Regions from separate parts of the Rhodococcus sp. UNC363MFTsu5.1 genome, predicted to be linked through region 1. Evidence: riboswitches for the same ligand, from Rfam matches in the RefSeq annotation. Region 1 holds a riboswitch; the other holds the start of a gene.
The links. A riboswitch is a leader RNA that binds a small molecule or an ion and turns the genes downstream of it on or off. The one in region 1 is predicted to bind cyclic di-AMP.

Region 1 (4,185 bases):
GGAACGGGGGCCAGGGCAGCTCGCAGCGGGCCGTGGCGGCCTTGAGGAAGCCGATGTCGAAGGGCGCGTTGTGGGCGACGAGGACGGCGCCCCGCGCGAACTCCAGGAAACTCGGGAGCACCCGCTCGATTCGCGGTGCCCCGATCAGCATGGCGGTGGTGATCCCGGTCAGCTCGACGATGTACGGGGGCATCGAGCGGCCGGGATCGACGAGGGTGGACAGCTCGCCGATGACCTCGCCGCCACGGATCTTGACCGCGCCGATCTCGGTGATCGCGTCCTCGCCTGGCGCGCTGCCGGTGGTCTCGAGGTCCACGACGACGAAGGTGGTGTCCCGCAGCGGGGTGTCGAGCTCGTCGAAGCTCAGCTGGACGTTTGGCGGACTCTGCGGGCTCACCCGGCTGAGGCTAGGGGTGGCCACCGACAGGGCCCACCTGCCGCGGTCGTCGCGTCGTCGGTGTCGGACCTGGCCGCTAGTTTCCGTCGCAGAGGCCTCCGAAACGCCGCGAGGCCACCGGTAGAGACGAGGATCACAGTGATTGTCGATTGCAACGACTGCGAGGTTCGTAATACCGCGTGCGGTGACTGTGTGGTGACGGTGCTGCTCGGGCCGCCCGGTGTCCGGCCGGGGGTGCGGGCGGTGGACTCCGCCGGGTCGGCCCGGATCAGTATTGAGCAGGACGAACGGGTTGCTCTGGACGTGCTCGCCGATGTCGGGCTGGTGCCGAGGCTCCGGTTGGTGCGGGCCGTGGATGCCACGCAGACCGGTCGGTCGTTATCTGTCCGTGACCCGGGAGTGGCGTAGCGCGCATTTCTGGGCGATATGTCCGAATCGGCCCACTGGTCGGGCGTGTTGGGTCGACAGGGGCTGGACGCTTTCGTAATCTTCCTGAGACCTAGCGGAGTCTTGCCACACCATCCGGTGCGGCATCGCCAGGTACCGCCTAATCGATCACTCGAGAGAGCGATCGTGCCGGGAACCCAAGTTTCTCTGGGGTGAATCCCGTCGGAGCGCGATATGCGTGCCGCCGGGTAGGGCTGATCTTCCCAGCCCGAACCCGTCAGCTAACTCGGTCGGCGGATGAACGGAAGAAACGGAGTAACCCTTCTCGTGGCTTCATCCACTACCCAGCGTTCCGTGCGCCGCATCGCGGTCGCCAGCGCGCTGACCTTCGGTGCCATCGCAGTCTCTGCCGGTCCGGCGCTTGCCGAGCCCGTCACGATCTCTGGCATCGGAACCTTCGACATTCCGGGTGTGCCTGCCCAGACCATCCAGGTCCCCGGCCTCCCTGTGCTGCCCGGTGCCCCCGGCGCTCCTGCCCCCGCGCCCCTGGTCTCCGCAGGTGACAAGGCCGTCCAGGCCGCCGCGAGCAAGATCGGTTCGCCCTACGTGTACGGCGCCTCCGGCCCGGATGCCTTCGACTGCTCGGGTCTCGTGCAGTGGGCCTTCAAGCAGGCCGGCATCAACCTGCCGCGCACCAGCTACGACCAGGCCTCGGCGGGCACGCCGGTCTCCACCTCCGCCCTCAAGCCGGGCGACGTGGTCTCCTTCTACGGTGGCTCGCACTCGGGCATCTACGCGGGCAACGGCGAGGTCATCCACGCCGCGACCTCCGGTACCCCGGTCAAGCGCGCGCCCCTGTCGTCCATGCCGATGGACGGCGCCCGCCGCTACTGAGCGTCGCGCACGAACCCCCGTGGTGGGCCCGAACCGTCTGTGACCGTTCGGGCCCACCACGTTTTTGTCGGTGGTCCCGCGCCCGTCGCGCGGTGCTCGGCGTGAGCGGAAATTGCCCCCACAGTTCGGGTGGACATCGCCGTATGCCATTCCGTAACCTGTCTGAGACCTTCCGAAATCTTGCCGCGTCACCCGGCGTGGCATCGGTGGTCACCACCACACCGGATCGGGCGCCGCAGGCGCCGATCCGGTACCGGGGACGCAGTTCGCCGGGGTGAATCTCCCGCTCGGACCTCGGTTCGTTGGGCAGGGCTGATCTTCCCAGCCCGACCCGTCAGCCAATCCGGTCGACGGGCAGTGGAAGAACGGAGTACCAGCTTTCGTGGCGTCACAGAGACTGAAGCGATCCACCAGCGCAGTGCTGGCGACGGGCCTGCTGTCCCTCGCGGCTGTCGCGGTCCCCGCGGGTACCGCAACCGCGGATCCCGCGCTGGAGAATCCGACAGCCGCGCTCGAGAAGCTCTCCGAACTCTCCCGCACGTCCGAGCAGACCAACGAGGCGTTGCACAACGCCCAGATCGACCTCGAGTCCAAGACCGCCGTCCAGCGCGACGCCGAGGCCAGGCACGCCGCCGACGAGCACCTGTTGACCGAGGCGAAGGCCAGGATCGCCCAGTTCCAGCCCGCGGTCGACAAACTGACGACGGCCAGCTACCAGGGCGCCCGCGTCAATCGACTGTTCGCGGTGATGATCTCCGATTCCCCGCAGCAACTCCTCGACCAGATGTCCACGCTCAGCGTGCTCTCCGCGGACACCGCGGCCCAGGTTGGTCACTTCAAGCAGGCCACCGATGAGGCCGCGACCGCGGCCGAGGCCTCGCGTCAGTCCGCCGATGCCGCGCGCACCGCCACCGAGCAGGCCAGGTCGATCAGCGACGACCTGCAGAACAAGCAGAGCGACCTGCAGGCGCAGATCGCGCAGGTCACCCAGGCGTTCGGCGCGTTGAGCAGTTCGGAGAAGTCCGCGCTCGCGGGCACCCCCTTCCCTCCGGGATTCGATCCGCAGACCATCCTCAAGGGGCTCACTCCCGGGTCGAACTCCGGCGCGCTGCAGGCAGGCATGACCCAGGTCGGTAAGCCGTACGTCTGGGGTGCCACCGGTCCGGACGGGTACGACTGCTCGGGCCTGATGGTGTGGGCGTACAAGCAGATCGGCAAGACCCTGCCCCGCTCGAGCCAGGCCCAGGCCGCCGGCGGCGTGCCGGTCTCGCGCTCGGAGCTGCAGCCGGGCGACCTGGTGCTGTTCTACCCCGACATCTCGCACGTGGGCATGTACGCAGGCAACGGCAACATCCTGCACGCGTCCACCTTCGGTGTTCCGGTCAAGGTCGCGCCGATGGACGCGTACCCGTTCTACGGCGCCAGACGGTACTGAACGCCGTACCGGACGTCCCGCCGCGGCAGCCACGGCGTCGGATCCGGAAATGGGAGGCGGCTGCGCTCGGGGGGTTGGTGCTCGCCGTCGTCGCGGTCGGCGTGTTGACGGCCCGGTCGCAGCCGGCGGAACCGGAGCTGCGTGGCTCCGGCGGTGCCGCCAGCGTCAACCCGTACGAACAGGCGCGCCGCGCGGGCGTCCAGGACCTCCTGAACCGATGGGCGAGCGCGGTCAGGGACGGTGACACCGCCGCGCTGGCCGCGTTGTTCGACCGCGCCGCCGCGCCCGAGTTCCTCGCCTCCGAGATCCGCCGCAGTGAGCATCTCGCCGACGTACCGTTGGCGGACTGGGGCTACGAGATCGGAACCGACCCCGAGACCCCGGTCCCGACGGACCTGGCCGAGCAGCTCGACGCCACCGACGTGTGGGCGGTGCCTGCGTACCTGCGCTACGCCATCGAGGGCGCGGACACCGGTTCCACGCGCAAGCCGGTCGCGCTGATCGTGGCCAGGCGAGGGGAGAACTGGACCCTGGTGTCCGACCGGTCGCTGCCCGAGTACGGGCGCCACACCTGGCGAGGCCCTTGGGATTTCGGTCCGGTGGTGGTGCGCGAGGTGGACACCGGCTCGCATTCGTCGGTGGTGCTCGGTCACTCCGATCAGGAGGAACTGATCGACGCGATCGCGGCGGATCTCGCGGATGCGGTGTCCTCGGTGACCGAGCTGTGGGGCCAGGACTGGTCGCAGCGGGCCCTCGTGGTGGTCAGCTCCTCCCAGGACGAGTTCATGGAACAGGTCGGAGCAGACCACAGCGGGTCCGATATCGCCGCGGTCGCGGTCTCGGACGTCGTCGAACCAGGGGCCGACTCCGCGACGGGCCAGCGCGTCGTGTTCAGCCCGGCCGCGTCGGAGCGGCTCAACGATGAAACCCGGCACTCGGTGCTGCGACACGAGCTCACCCACGTGGCCGCCCGCGTCGCGACCACCGACGGATCGCCGATGTGGATGCTGGAGGGCTTCGCCGACTACGCCGGTCACCGTGACGCCGATGTCCCCGTCGGTCGGGCCGCGCC
Region 2 (4,185 bases), on a different contig from region 1:
GCGCACGACCGGGTCGTTCCGATGGGATACCCGCTGTGGGGCCTGTTCCAGAACGGCCTTGACCTGCTCGTCTACCGCAGCGGCGGCGCCACCGTACTGCGCCCCGTCGGGCTCTACGACCACGCGCTGCACGGCGGCATGTGGTTCACCTATCCGCCGTTCTCCGCAATCCTGTTCGCCCCGCTCAACGCCGTGTCAGCCGAGCTCACCACCATCCTCGGATATCTCGCGAACTTCGGGATCCTCTACCTCGTCGTCCTGCTGTGCTGGCGACAGCTCGGGTACCGGCAGGACCGGCGGCTCTACGTGGCGACCGGGCTGATGACGGTCGTCTTCACCTGGCTCGAGCCGGTCCGCACCACGATCTGGCTGGGCCAGATCAACCTCCTGCTGATGCTGCTGATCGTGTGGGATCTCGGACGCCCCGAGGGCAGCAGGCTGCGCGGCATCGGCGTCGGGATCGCGACCGGTATCAAGCTGACTCCCGGCTTGTTCATCGTCGAACTGCTCGTCACCCGGCAATGGCGCGCGGCGGCGACCGCGATCGCCGGTTTCCTCGCGACCGTCGTGGTCGGGTTCGTGGTGATCTTCTCGGACTCGTGGTCCTACTGGACCGCGGTGATCCTGCACTCGACGCGAATCGGCGAGACCGCGTGGCCCGCCAACCAGTCCGCCGCCGGGGTGCTGGCCCGCTGGCTGGACGTCGCGGACCCGCCACTGCTGCTGTGGGCGCTCTGCGCGGCCGCGCTGACCGCGCTCGGGCTCGGCGCCTCCTGGCTGGCCCACAAGCGCGGACAGGCACTGCTGGCCACCACCCTCTGCGGGTTGACCTCCGCGGCGGTCTCACCGTTCTCCTGGGGCCATCACTGGGTGTGGTTCGTACCGCTGCTCGTCCTGGCGATGCACCGCGCGCTCGGCGCCGGACGCGCGACCGCCTGGCTCCTGCCCGCGGCACTCGCGCTGCCGCTGCTCTGCTGGACCCATGAGTTCCCGGACGGCGTGCAGGCGATCGGCCTGTTCATGGTCCCCACCTCCGACGCCCTAGCTCCGTTCTTCGCGGCGGTGTACCCCCTGATGTTCATCGTCATCGCCGTCGCCACGTTGGTCGCGCTGCGCCCGGGCCCGCGGCGACGCCGCGCGGAGCCCGAGGTCAGCCCCGATCGAAACTGTGATCTACCTCACATCACGGTAACGTAACAGGACGGTCTCGGACCGAGGCGACCCAATCTGAGCTGCGAATATGTTCGGATTTTCGGGCGAAACGCCGAAAGAATCGAAATTTAGGTAACAGATGACTACACGGCCTCGGCCACGTACGGTCATCTGCGGCCGGAGAAGTTCGGCCAGATCCGATCCGCCGCGCCAAACCTCGTCCCGCGGAACCGGATTCCTACGAGTTACCCAGGGACGAGGACGGGGGACCCACGTCCCCGGTGGACACCGAGGAAAGCGCGCAAGTGCATTCCTCTTGGGGTGAAGCCAGACCCGCACCATCCAGGAGCGGCGAGGCCGGGCGACCTCTCAGCCCGAACCCGACAGCTGACCTCGCAGGCGCGTGAGGAGAGGAAAACCCGCATGAGCACTGGACGCCATCGCAAGCCCACGAACACCCGCCGCAACGCAGCCAAGGTCGTCGTGACCGGCGCAGTGTTGGGCGCAGCCGGCGCGGCCTTCGCGGCCCCGGCCAACGCAGCCCCCGATTCCGACTGGGACCGCCTCGCGCAGTGTGAAGCCGGCGGCAACTGGGGAATCAACACCGGCAACGGCTACCAGGGTGGACTGCAGTTCTCCCCCAGCACCTGGAACGCGCACGGTGGTGGCCAGTACGCCGCGACCGCCAACCAGGCCACCCGTGAGCAGCAGATCGCGGTCGCCGAGAAGGTCCTCGCCTCGCAGGGTTGGGGCGCATGGCCGTCCTGCTCCTCGAGCCTCGGACTGACCAGCGGCTCGACCCCGCGCTCCGCCCCCGCCGCCGAGGTGGCTCCCGCACCCGAGCTGCCCGCCGTGACCAGCCTCCCGACCACCGATGGCGCAGCCGACGTGCTCGACAGCCTCGACAGCGCACTCGATGCGGTCCAGGCCAAGGGCATCGCGATCGACCCGCAGATCGAGGCCCTCTACGAGCAGGCCAAGCTGAACCCCCAGGTCATCGACTTCCTGAAGGCCAACTCGGGTCTCCTGCCCCGCTGAGACTCCCCCTTCACGTGAAAGGCCCCGCACCTACGAGGTGCGGGGCCTTTCACGTTCGATATCCGAGGTCAGCGATTGATGACCGTGTGCGGGTGGGTGTAGGGCAGTTCGGAAACGGGGAGGGGGAACTCGGTGTCCTCCCCGAACGGGGACAGCCCACCGGAGCGGCTCGACGAGAGCTCCGTGACGGCATGATCGCCATCCTGGAGTTCCGGTGCCGGCCAGCCTGGATCTACGTATCGCTTGCTCGAATTGTTAGCCACAGTCCCATTTTGGCAGGAGCTCGCGCCGTGGTACACCCCAGGTCTCTAATCTGATAGTTGATGACCGATACCGAAGGTGCTGCCCCCGCCGCCGAATCACCTCACGGCGCCGCCGTGCCCGACAGCCTGCTCGCCTGGCTGACCGCGAGGACCGATGCGGAGCTGGCCGAGCTGCTCAGGCTGCGCCCGGATCTCGCGGTGCCGCCACCCGCGAACCTGGCGGTCCTTGCCGCGCGTGCCGAACAACGCGCATCGGTGCTCCGGGTGGCCGACGACCTGAACGTCCTCGAGCTCACCGTGATCGGGGTGCTCTCGCTCGAACGCGGCGCGGAGGTCGGGGTCAGGCGCGAGGTCCTCGCGGAGGCGCTCGCCGGACGGGCGCCGGTCAAGGCCGTCGACCGGGCCCTGAAGTCGCTGCGCGCCCGGGCACTGGTCTGGGGCGCGCAGGTGCTGCGGGTCGTCGCGACCGCGAACGACGCCGTCACCTGGCGGGTCGACCGGCCGCAGGAGCCGATGACCGCAGCGCAGGTCATCGCGGGCCTTGCGACCGTGACCGATGCCGAGCGCAGGCTGCTCGAAACCCTGGCCACCAGCTCGCCGATCGGCCGCACCCGCGACGCGGCGCCCGGCACCCCGCCGGACCGGCCCGTGCAGCGTCTGCTGTCGCTTGGCCTGCTGTCCTGGGTGGACGAGCAGACCGTCGAGCTGCCCCACCAGGTCGGCCAGGCGCTGCGCGGCGAGACGATCACCGACCCGATGGCCCTCACCCCGCCGCCGATCCGCACCAACAAGCAGAAGATCGCGGACGTGAACGCGGTCGCGGCGGGTGAGGCGCTCGAACTGATCCGGCACTGCGAGGACCTGATCGCGGCCCTCGGCGATCAGCCTGCGCCGACCCTGAAGGCGGGCGGTCTCGGGGTCCGCGAGACCAGGCGACTGGCGAAGGCGGCAGGCGTCGACGAGAACCGGGTGAGCCTGATCGTTGAGCTGCTGGCCGCGGCAGGCCTGATCGCGAGCGGCGCCCCCGACCCGGTTCCCGCCACCGACACCGGCGACGACTACTGGGCACCGACGGTCGCCGCGGATGCCTGGCTCAACACCGGCACCGCACAGCGGTGGTACACCCTCGCCCACGGCTGGCTGGAGATGCCACGCAGGCCATGGGTGATCGGGCTGCGCGATCCCAACGACAAGGCGATCGCCGCGCTGTCCGAGGAGGTGCGCGCCTCCGGCGCACCCCGCGACCGCAAGTTCGTGCTCGAGCTGCTCGGTGAGCTCGCCCCTGGGCAGGGCGCGACCACGTCCGAGCTCGCCGCGCTGGTCGCGTGGCGGCGCCCGCGCTGGTCCGGCCGGTTCGGTGCGGGCGCCGTCGAGCACACCGTCGCCGAGGCGGCCGCGGTCGGCCTGATCGGCCGCGGCGCGCTCGCATCGCCGGGACGTGGGCTGCTGCACGGGGCCACCGCGGAGGCGGTGGTCGCAGAGATGACGGCGAGCCTGCCGGCCCCCATCGACTACGTCCTGGTGCAGGCGGACCTGACGGTGATGGCCCCCGGCCCGCTCATCCCGGAGCTGCAGGAGCAGATCACCCTGGTCGCGGACATCGAATCGGCCGGCGCGGCCACCATGTACCGGATCCGCGAGGACAGCGTGCGACGGGCGCTCGACGCCGGCAAGAGCGCCTCGGAGCTGCACGCGCTGTTCGAGAAGCGCTCGAAGACGCCGGTGCCGCAGG

Region 2: it holds a riboswitch for cyclic di-AMP, as region 1 does, so the genes downstream of both, BR31_RS0110805 (transglycosylase family protein) here and BR31_RS0118200 (C40 family peptidase) in region 1, are expected to answer to the same signal.

What each region holds. Positions count from the first base shown of each region.
Region 1 is NZ_JMLO01000024.1:7,171-11,355, forward strand. It holds gene BR31_RS0118185 (DEDD exonuclease domain-containing protein) at 1-397, opposite strand, end outside; gene BR31_RS29165 (hypothetical protein) at 593-805, shown strand; cyclic di-AMP (ydaO/yuaA leader) riboswitch at 932-1,096, shown strand; gene BR31_RS0118195 (NlpC/P60 family protein) at 1,112-1,678, shown strand; cyclic di-AMP (ydaO/yuaA leader) riboswitch at 1,909-2,047, shown strand; gene BR31_RS0118200 (C40 family peptidase) at 2,061-3,113, shown strand; gene BR31_RS0118205 (hypothetical protein) at 3,191-4,185, shown strand, end outside.
Region 2 is NZ_JMLO01000006.1:208,103-212,287, forward strand. It holds gene BR31_RS28225 (glycosyltransferase 87 family protein) at 1-1,197, shown strand, start outside; cyclic di-AMP (ydaO/yuaA leader) riboswitch at 1,366-1,570, shown strand; gene BR31_RS0110805 (transglycosylase family protein) at 1,576-2,190, shown strand; gene BR31_RS32160 (hypothetical protein) at 2,259-2,453, opposite strand; gene BR31_RS0110810 (helicase-associated domain-containing protein) at 2,514-4,185, shown strand, end outside.